One region of the Micromonospora sp. NPDC023956 genome, then DNA from elsewhere that is predicted to be linked to it. Evidence: predicted binding sites of a transcription regulator. Region 1 holds the regulator's gene; each other region holds the start of a gene.
The links. The regulator HrcA, encoded in region 1, represses chaperone genes, less so after heat shock. The targets are predictions, from matches to a motif close to GGTTNGCACNCTCNNNNNGAGNGTGCNAACC.

Region 1 (3,277 bases):
CCGGTGCCGCGCAGGTGCGGTACGCCCCGGGCGCGCAACCGCATCGTGCTGCCCGGCTGGGTGCCCGCCTTGACGTCGACGATCTCCTCGCTGTCCAGGGTCTTGATGGTCAGTCGGGTGCCGAGCGCCGCGGCGGTCATCGGCACCGTCACCCGGCAGTGCAGGTCGTCGCCCTTGCGGGAGTAGACGTCGTGCGGCCGTTCGTGGATCTCGACGTAGAGGTCGCCGGCGGTGCCGCCACCCGGGCCGACCTCACCCTGCTGGGCGAGGCGGATCCGCATGCCGTCCTCCACGCCCGCCGGGATCTTGACGGTCAGCGAGCGGCGGGTGCGGACCCGGCCGTCACCGGCACAGGTCGGGCAGGGGTGCGGGATGGTGGTGCCGTGCCCCTGGCAGACCGTGCAGGGCCGGGCCGAGACGACCTGGCCGAGGAAGGTGCGCTGCACCGACTGCACCTCACCCCGCCCACCGCACGCCTCGCAGGTGGCCAGGTGGGTGCCGGCGGCCGTGCCCGCGCCGGAGCAGGTGGTGCAGAGCACCGCGGTGTCGACGGTGATCGGCGCCTCGACGCCGAACGCCGTCTCGTTCAGGTCCAGCTCCAGCCGCAGGATCGCGTCGGCCCCGGGACGGGTGCGCGGACGCGGCCCCCGCGAGCCGGTGGCCCCGCCGAAGAAGGCGTCCATGATGTCCTGGAAGCCGACGAACGGTCCGGCGCCGCCCGGCCCGCCCGGACCGGCCCCGCCGCCGCCCGGGGCGAGCGGGTCGCCACCCAGGTCGACGATCTGCCGCTTCCGGTCGTCCGAGAGGACCTCGTACGCGGCGTTGATGTCCTTGAACTTCTCCTGGGCCTCCGGGTCCGGATTGACGTCCGGGTGGAACTGCCGCGCCAGCTTGCGGTAGGCGCGCTTGATCTCGTCGTCGGAGGCTTCCCGGCTGACGCCGAGGATGCCGTAGTAGTCCCTGGCCACTGCGTTCCGTGTCCTCATGTTCGTCTCGCGTTGCGCCGGTCGTCGGCCCGAGTCGGCCGTCGGCCCTGACTGGTCAGTTCTGGGCCAGCAGCTCGCCCACGTAGCGTGCCACGGCGCGTACCGTGGCGATGGTGCCGGGGTAGTCCATCCGCGTCGGGCCGAGCACGCCCAGCCCACCCACGATGGTGGCACCCGGACCGTAACCCGTGCTGACCACCGACGTACCCCGCAGGTTGTCGATTTCGTTCTCGTCGCCGATCCGGATCCGGGTCGTGCTCGGCTCGACCTCGCCGATCAGCTTGAGCAGGACGACCTCCTCCTCGAGCGCCTCGAGGATCGGCCGTAACGAGCCATGGAAGTCGAGCAGGCCGCCCCGGGTCAGGTTGGCCGTGCCGGCCAGCGCGATCCGCTCCTCGTGCCGTTCGACCAGGGTCTCCAGCAGGACGGTGGCGAGCGTGGTCATCGTCGGACGCAGCCCGACCCTGACCTCCTCCACCAACGCCTGCACCAGCGGCGGGGTGTCCGACAGCCGGGTGCCGCAGAGCTTCTCGTTGACCAGCCGCCGCAGGTCGGTGACGTCGTCGGCGGGAACCGGCGCGGGCAGCTCCACCAGCCGCTGCTCGACCCGGCCGGTGTCGGCGATCATCACCAGCATCAACCGGGTGGTGGAGATCGGCACCAGCTCCAGGTGCCGCACCGAGGAACGGGCCAGGCTCGGATACTGCACCACGGCCACCTGGCGGGTGAGCTGGGCGAGGAGCCGGACGGTGCGGTGGACGACGTCGTCGAGGTCGACCGCACCGACCAGGAACCGCTCTATCGCCCGACGCTCGGCCGGGCTCAGCGGCTTGACCCGGCTGAGCCGGTCGACGAAGAGGCGGTAGCCGCGGTCGGTGGGCACCCGTCCGGCGCTGGTGTGCGGCTGCCGGATGTAGCCCTCCTCCTCCAGCACGGCCATGTCGTTGCGGACCGTTGCCGGGGAGACACCGAGCTGGTGCCGCTCGACCAGCGCCTTGCTGCCGACCGGTTCCTGGGTCGCGACGTAGTCCTCGACGATCGCGCGCAGCACGGCGAGCTTCCGGTCGTCGAGACCCACTCTCCCCACCTCCTACGCCTGTCGGCACCCAGGGTCGTGCGGTGCACGTCCGCCATCGGCGACGACCGGTGGCGGCCGCCGACCGCGAGGGACCGCGCCCCTGGCACTCGACTGTAACGAGTGCCAGTCTACGTCGGCCCACCCCCGGGACGCGATGATCGGTGTCGACCTGTACCCCGCGGCCCGCCCGGCACGGTGGCGGTCCGTCCGGGTGATCCGGACGGTGTCCCGCTGGTCGCGGCTTGCCCGGAGCCCCTACCGTGACCGGCATGACTGAACCGCCGCGCCCGCCCGGCGAGGGCGACCCCGGCCGGTACCCGCCGGAGCCGACCATGCCGCTCGCCCCGTCCGGGGCCCCGTCGACGCCCGAGGAGCCGACCACCCCACTGTCCGGCGCGGACGGGGCGTCCGGGTATCCCCCACCCGGCGGGTCCACCCCGTCCGGCGGTCGGTCCGGGCCGCCCCACGAGCCCGCCACCGAGCAGTACGCCGAGCCGCCCACCGAGCGCCTCTCCGCGCCGGCCCCCGAAGCGCCGACGGAGAACTGGTCGACGCCGCCCGAACCGCCGACGGAGAACCTGACCCCGTCGACCCGGAGCTGGTCGACGCCCGAGCCGCCGACGGAGAACCTCTCCGCGCCGTCGTACGAGCCACCGACCGCGCACCTGGCCCCGCCTGCGTACGAGCCACCGACCGAGAACTGGTCGACGCCGTCGTACGAGCCGCCGACGGAGAACCTCTCCGCGCCTTCGTACGAGCCGCCGACGCAGCGCTACGGGTCACCGGGTGACGAACCGTCAGCGGAACGCCACGCCGCCTACGCCCCGGAACCGCCGACGACGGTTCACGACCCGACGGCCGACCACCCGACCTCGGGCGGGCACTTCGCCGCGACCGGCTATCCACCGCCCGGCGACCAGAGCGGCCATTTCCCGCCCGGTGACCAGGGCGGCTACCCGCCGCCCGGTGACCAGGGCGGCTACCCGCCGCCCGGTGACCAGGGCGGCTACCCGCCGTCCGGGGAGCAGGGCGGCTACCCGCCGGGGCCGCAGGCGGGCTTTCCGCCGCCCGGGGCGTCGGGAGAGCCGCCGACCGGGGGTCCGGGCGGCTACCCGCCGCCGGGCACCGGTGGACCGCACCCGACACCCGGATCGCCCGGAGGCGAGGACCGGACCTGGGCGGTGCTCGCCCACGTCGGGGGTCCGATCGGCAT
Region 2 (3,277 bases), on a different contig from region 1:
CGGTTCCGCGTGGTGCAGAGCCGCCGCCACACCGCCTGATCCGGTCCGGTCGGTCGTAGGGGCCCTTCCTGCCGCTCCTGGCGCAGGAAGGGCCCCGGCGACCGCCCAGCCGGACGGGGAGGGTTTCCCGGCACCCGCGTGGGCGGGTGTGAGAGCACTTCCGGCAGCGGCTCAGGCCGGGCGGCGCATCTGGAGTTCCCGCATCGACGGGACCGTAGGGTGCGGCACGCGTACCCCGGTGTCGGTGAAGCCCAGCCGCAGGTACGACCGGTAGGCGCGGTCGTTGCCCATCACCACCTCCAGCATCAGCTCCGGTCGTCCACACGCCCGCGACCAGCGACCGACGCCGTCGATCAGCTCGGCGAGCAGTCCGGTGCCGCGCCAGGCGGGAGTGACGTACACCCCGAACACCACGGTCAGGCCCGGTTCGTGCGGCGAGGCGACCCCGCCGGCGTGCCCCACCATGCGGTCACCGGGGTCGGCGACGAACTGCGCGGCGTGCGAGCCGGTCGAGGTGTACGCGATCCGGGCGGCGTACTCGGCGTGCGGACGGGCGGCGGCCTCCGCGAGGGTCTCCAGGAAGGCCAGTGGCGCGTCCGCGAGCATCTCCAGCCGCAGGGCCCGCATCCGGGCGGCGTCGGTCGGGCGGACCCGGCGGACGGTGGGTACGCCTGCCGTCGAACCGGCCGGATTCCGCGTCATGTCCGAATGCCTACCCCAATGATGGGCGCCGATGTGCACCCGGGTGGAGAGCAGTCTGTTATGCCCTGTTTTGTGGTCGTGCACTGTGGTGACGCTTCGTGTAGCGTGCGATTTCGGTCACCGAACATCGGCCGCTCCGGGCCGGTGAGGAAAGCGGTGGTCCCGATGCCGATCGGACCGGTGTCGGGGGTTGCGTGTCGCCCAGCGAAGTGAGGAAGTGCACCGTGGCGCAAGGCACCGTCAAGTGGTTCAACGCCGAAAAGGGCTACGGCTTCATCGCCGTCGACGGAGGGCAGGACGTCTTCGTCCACTTCTCCGCGATCGAGATGGACGGCTACAAGGCGCTGGACGACGGGCAGCGGGTCGAGTTCGAGATCGCTCAGGGGCAGAAGGGCCCGCAGGCCGAGCGGGTGCGCGTCATCGCCTGAGCCGACCGCGTGGTGGTGCCGCGACGGTGCGGTCGCCGCGATCGGGGTGGGCCGCGGTCGTTCCGGCGGACAGCCGCCGGTGGACCCACGGTCGACCCGTCCCCTCCCTCCCCTCCCTCCCCCCTCCGGCCCGCCCGGATCCGACCCGTCGGAGCCGGGCGCGCCCCGTCCACCGGTCCGTCCCGACGGCTCGGTCGAGCCGTCGGCCCGACGCAAGTAGCGGCAGGTCGGGGCGTCCCCCGTGCGGACACCCCGGCATGCTCCCCCGGGTCTGCCCACCTATCCCGGCTCTCCGGGCCCGGGGTCGTCCGCTCTCCGTGCCGCGCGTGCCTGCGTCTGCGTGCCGCCCCGCGCGGTACCTCCGCTCTGCGTGCCGCCCCGCGCGCCTGCGTCTCCCTGCCGCGCCGCCCCGCGCGGTGCCTCTGCCGGCTGGTGGCCGTACCACCCGGCACCGCCTGCCCCGCCGCGCCGGTTCCTGCACCGGACGTGTCCCGGAGAGGCCGGATCTTCCCGTTCATTCCATGATCAATTACCGCCTCGGTGTGGCCCGCGTCGGTCGGCGGGCACGTCGGGCGGGGGCATCGTGCTTGCACTCGGCAGGGGAGAGTGCTAAACAAGTCATTGGCACTCGCATGGCGTGAGTGCCAATGGTCGGGACGGTAGGGCCACGGTCGCACGGCATCGAGTCGCGCGGCACATGGCCGGTCGTCGCGGGCTATCCGGCCCGGCCGAGGAGACGTCGTCGTCGCCAGGTGGCGACGTCCCAAGGTGCGTACACCAGGCGGCCCATCCGGGACACACACTCGGGTGGCCCGTGAGTGTCCAGGAGGACAACGCCGTATGGCCAAGATGATCGCGTTCGACGAGGAGGCCCGTCGCGGCCTCGAGCGGGGCATGAACCAGCTCGCCGACGCCGTAAAGGTGACGCTCGGCCCCAAGGGCCGCAACGTCGTGCTCGAGAAGAAGTGGGGTGCCCCCACCATCACCAACGATGGTGTGAGCATCGCCAAGGAGATCGAGCTCGAGGACCCGTACGAGAAGATCGGCGCTGAGCTGGTCAAGGAGGTCGCCAAGAAGACCGACGACGTCGCCGGTGACGGCACGACGACGGCGACCGTCCTGGCCCAGGCCCTCGTCCGCGAGGGTCTGCGCAACGTGGCCGCCGGTGCCAACCCGATGGCCCTGAAGCGGGGCATCGAGGCTGCGGTCGCGAACGTCTCGGAGGAGCTGTCCAAGCTCGCCAAGGACGTGGAGACCAAGGAGCAGATCGCCTCCACCGCCTCCATCTCGGCCGGCGACACCAGCGTCGGCGAGATCATCGCCGAGGCGATGGACAAGGTCGGCAAGGAAGGCGTCATCACCGTCGAGGAGAGCAACACCTTCGGCCTGGAGCTCGAGCTCACCGAGGGTATGCGCTTCGACAAGGGCTACATCTCCGCCTACTTCATGACCGACCCGGAGCGTATGGAGGCCGTCTTCGACGACCCGTACATCCTGATCGTCAACAGCAAGATCTCCTCGGTGAAGGACCTGCTCCCGATCCTGGAGAAGGTCATGCAGGGCGGCAAGCCGCTGCTGATCATCGCCGAGGACATCGAGGGTGAGGCGCTCGCCACCCTGGTCGTCAACAAGGTCCGGGGCACCTTCAAGTCGGTCGCCGTCAAGGCGCCGGGCTTCGGTGACCGCCGCAAGGCCATGCTGGGCGACATCGCCATCCTCACCGGTGGCCAGGTCATCAGCGAGGAGGTCGGCCTCAAGCTGGACGCCGTCGGCGTCGAGATGCTGGGCCGCGCCCGCAAGGTCGTCGTGACCAAGGACGAGACCACCATCGTCGACGGTGCCGGCGACGCCGAGCAGATCCAGGGCCGGGTCAACCAGATCCGGGCCGAGATCGACAAGAGCGACTCCGACTACGACCGCGAGAAGCTGCAGGAGCGGCTGGCCAAGCTGGCCGGTGGCGTTGCGGTGATCAAGGTCGGCGCGGCCACCGAGGTCGAGCTGAAGGAGCGCAAGCACCGCATCGAGGACGCCGTCCGCAACGCGAAGGCCGCCGTCGAGGAGGGCATCGTCCCGGGTGGTGGCGTCGCGCTGGTGCAGGCCGGCAAGACCGCCTTCGACAAGCTGGACCTCGTCGGTGACGAGGCGAC
Region 3 (3,277 bases), on a different contig from region 1:
CCGGCTGTCGGCGAGGACCTTCTCCAGCAGCGGCAGCAGCTCCTCGATCGCGGAGATCTTCTGCGTGGTGATCAGGATGTACGGGTTCTCCAGAACCGATTCCTGCGACTCCAGGTCGGTCACGAAGTTCGGCGAGATGAAGCCCTTGTCGAACTGGAGACCCTCGGTCACCTCCAGCTCGGTGTGCAGGGCGGAGCCCTCCTCGACGGTGATCACACCGTCTCGGCCGACCTTCTCCATCGCCTCGGCGATCAACTCGCCGATGGTGGCGTCCTGCGCCGAGATCGTCGCCACGTGGGCGATCGACTTCTTGTCGGCCACCTCGACGGCCCGGTCGAGCAGGGCCTGCGAAACCTTGGCCGCCGCCGCGTCGATGCCGCGCTTGAGGCCGGCCGGGTTGGTACCGGCGGTCACGTTGCGCAGGCCCTCGCGGACCATGGCCTGGGCGAGCACGGTGGCGGTGGTGGTCCCGTCGCCGGCGACGTCGTTGGTCTTGGTCGCCACCTCCTTGACCAGCTGCGCGCCGAGGTTCTCGTACGGGTTGGTGAGCTCGATCTCCTTGGCGATGGTGACCCCATCGTTGGTGATCGTCGGCACACCGAATTTCTTGTCCAGGACGACGTTGCGCCCGCGCGGGCCGAGAGTGACCTTGACCGCGTCCGCGAGGGCGTTGACACCGTGCTCGAGCAGGTGCCGGGCGTCGTCCGAGAAGCTCAGGATCTTCGCCATGGATATCCCTTCGAAGCGTTGCTGCCCCGGCCCGGCGAGCCGGACCGGGGCAGCGACACTGATCGGTTGGTTACTTCTCGATGACCGCGAGGACGTCGCGGGCGGAGAGCACCAGGTACTCCTCGCCGGCGTACTTGACCTCGGTGCCGCCGTACTTCGAGTAGAGGACGGTGTCGCCGACCTGCACGTCAACCGGGATCCGGTTGCCCTTGTCGTCGACGCGGCCCGGGCCGACAGCGAGGACGGTGCCCTCCTGCGGCTTCTCCTTGGCGGTGTCGGGGATCACGATGCCCGACGCCGTGGTGGTCTCAGCCTCGTTCGCCTGGACCAGGATCCGGTCCTCGAGCGGCTTGATCGCAACCTTGGTCGCGGTAGTCACGGGCATACCCTCCTGGGGTACTTGGTTTCGTTACCGGTCGGCGGGGCCGACCAGCGTCAATCTGCCACATGCCACCGGGCGGGGCCGTCGTCGCGGGTGCCGGTCCGCCTGGCGTTCAACCTCCGAGTGAGACCCGGAGGCTGGCACCCTCGATGGGAGAGTGCTAATCGCAGATTAGGCCGCCGCTAGCACTCCGTCAAGGAGAGTGCCAACGACGGCGGGGCGAGTCGCGTCGATCGGGACCCGCCGTCACCCCCGAAAGGCGACCACCCGCGCCGCGACCACCCCGCTCCACGGCCCGAGACGGGATCGATCGCCACCACACCTGGACTTTTACAGTTAACAATCCTAATAATTAGGCATCCGTCGATCCGACGGCTCTCCTACCGGGAGGTCCGGATGCGTCGCCCTGTCCCGAGACCGCTGCTGGCCGCCGTCGCGGCCCTCGCCGCCATCACCGCCACCACCCTCGTCGTCGCCGCACCGGCACAGGCCGCCGGCCCGACCGCCACCCTCGTCAGGACCGCCGACTGGGGCACCGGTTGGGAGGGGCGCTACACCATCACCAACGGCGGCCCGACCACCATCACCAGCTGGCAGGTCGCCTTCACCCTGCCGACGGGCACCACCCTCGGCTCCTACTGGGACGCCACGCTGACCAGCACCGGCGGGCGGCACACCTTCGCCAACCGTTCGTGGAACGGCACCGTCGCACCCGGCGCGTCGGCGTCCTTCGGCTTCCTGGTCACCGGCTCCGGCTCCCCCACCAACTGCACGATCAACGGCGCGCCCTGCACCGGCGGTCCGCCCACCACACCGCCACCCACGACCGCACCGCCGACGACGCCACCACCCACCACCCCGCCGCCCACCACACCGCCGCCGACGACCCCGCCGCCCACCACTCCCCCGCCCGGCGGACTGCCCAAGCACGCGCTGATCGGTTACCTGCACGCCAGCTTCGCCAACGGCTCGGGCTACCTGCGGATGGCCGACGTGCCGGCCGACTGGGACATCATCAACCTGGCCTTCGGTGAGCCGACCACGGTGACCTCGGGCGACATCCGCTTCCAGCTCTGCCCGGCGGCCGAGTGCCCGGGGGTGGAGACCGAGGCCCAGTTCGTCACGGCCATCCGTGCCAAGCAGGCGCAGGGCAAGAAGGTGCTGCTCTCCATCGGTGGGCAGAACGGTCAGGTCCAGCTCACCACCACCGCCGCCCGGGACACCTTCGTCCGGTCGGTGTCGGCCATCATCGACCGGTACGGCCTGAACGGCCTCGACATCGACTTCGAGGGGCACTCGCTCTACCTGGACGCCGGGGACACCGACTTCCGCAACCCGACCACGCCGGTGATCGTCAACCTGATCTCCGCGATCCGCACCCTCAAGCAGCGGTACGGCGCCAACTTCGTGCTCACCATGGCGCCGGAGACGTTCTTCGTCCAGCTCGGCTACCAGTACTACGGCCAGGGCCAGTGGGGCGGGCAGGACCCGCGCGCCGGGTCGTACCTGCCGGTGATCCACGCGCTGCGCAACGACCTCACCGTGCTGCACGTCCAGGACTACAACTCCGGCCCGATCATGGGGCTGGACAACCAGTACCACACGATGGGCAGCGCGGACTTCCACATCGCGATGACGGACATGCTGCTGGCCGGCTTCCCGGTCGCCGGCAACCCGGACCGGGTCTTCCCGGCACTGCGCGAGGACCAGGTGGCCTTCGGCGCGCCCTCGTCCCCGAGCGCCGGCAACGGCTACCTGGCCCCCGCCGGGGTGCAGGCCGCGGTGAACTGCCTGGTGAAGGGGCAGAACTGCGGGTCGTACGCACCGCGCAGCGGGACCAACCCGGCCTTCCGTGGGCTGATGACCTGGTCGATCAACTGGGACCGGTTCTACGCCTGGGAGTTCCGCCTGCATCACGGCCCGTTCCTCAGGTCACTGCCCTGACCCCGCCGGTCGGGTCCGGGCCGGGTGGCCCGGACCCGACCGCGTGGCCCCGCCGGGCAGGCGGGACCCCGGTGGCCGAGGTGGTCGACGGGCGTCGGTGCCGGCGGTCCAGAATGGGCCGGGTGGATCTCGACCAGTTCGCCGCCCTGCGTACCCCCGAGGGGTCGGCCGCGCTCGCCGCGGCGACGCGGGTGGCCGGCGGCGACCCGCTGACCGCGGCCG

Region 2: a site for HrcA is predicted at 1,750-1,780, ahead of groL (chaperonin GroEL). Genes of this name have one in related genera too.
Region 3: a site for HrcA is predicted at 1,247-1,277, ahead of groES (co-chaperone GroES). Genes of this name have one in related genera too.

What each region holds. Positions count from the first base shown of each region.
Region 1 is NZ_JBEZZN010000017.1:70,726-74,002, forward strand. It holds gene dnaJ (molecular chaperone DnaJ) at 1-968, opposite strand, end outside; gene hrcA (heat-inducible transcriptional repressor HrcA) at 1,042-2,064, opposite strand; gene AB0F58_RS25800 (DUF4870 domain-containing protein) at 2,334-3,277, shown strand, end outside.
Region 2 is NZ_JBEZZN010000003.1:272,271-275,547, forward strand. It holds gene paaN (phenylacetic acid degradation protein PaaN) at 1-39, shown strand, start outside; gene AB0F58_RS07455 (GNAT family N-acetyltransferase) at 172-702, opposite strand; gene AB0F58_RS07460 (cold-shock protein) at 927-1,130, shown strand; gene groL (chaperonin GroEL) at 1,971-3,277, shown strand, end outside.
Region 3 is NZ_JBEZZN010000003.1:592,982-596,258, reverse strand. It holds gene groL (chaperonin GroEL) at 1-729, opposite strand, end outside; gene groES (co-chaperone GroES) at 800-1,114, opposite strand; gene AB0F58_RS09015 (cellulose binding domain-containing protein) at 1,508-3,055, shown strand; gene AB0F58_RS09010 (methyltransferase domain-containing protein) at 3,178-3,277, shown strand, end outside.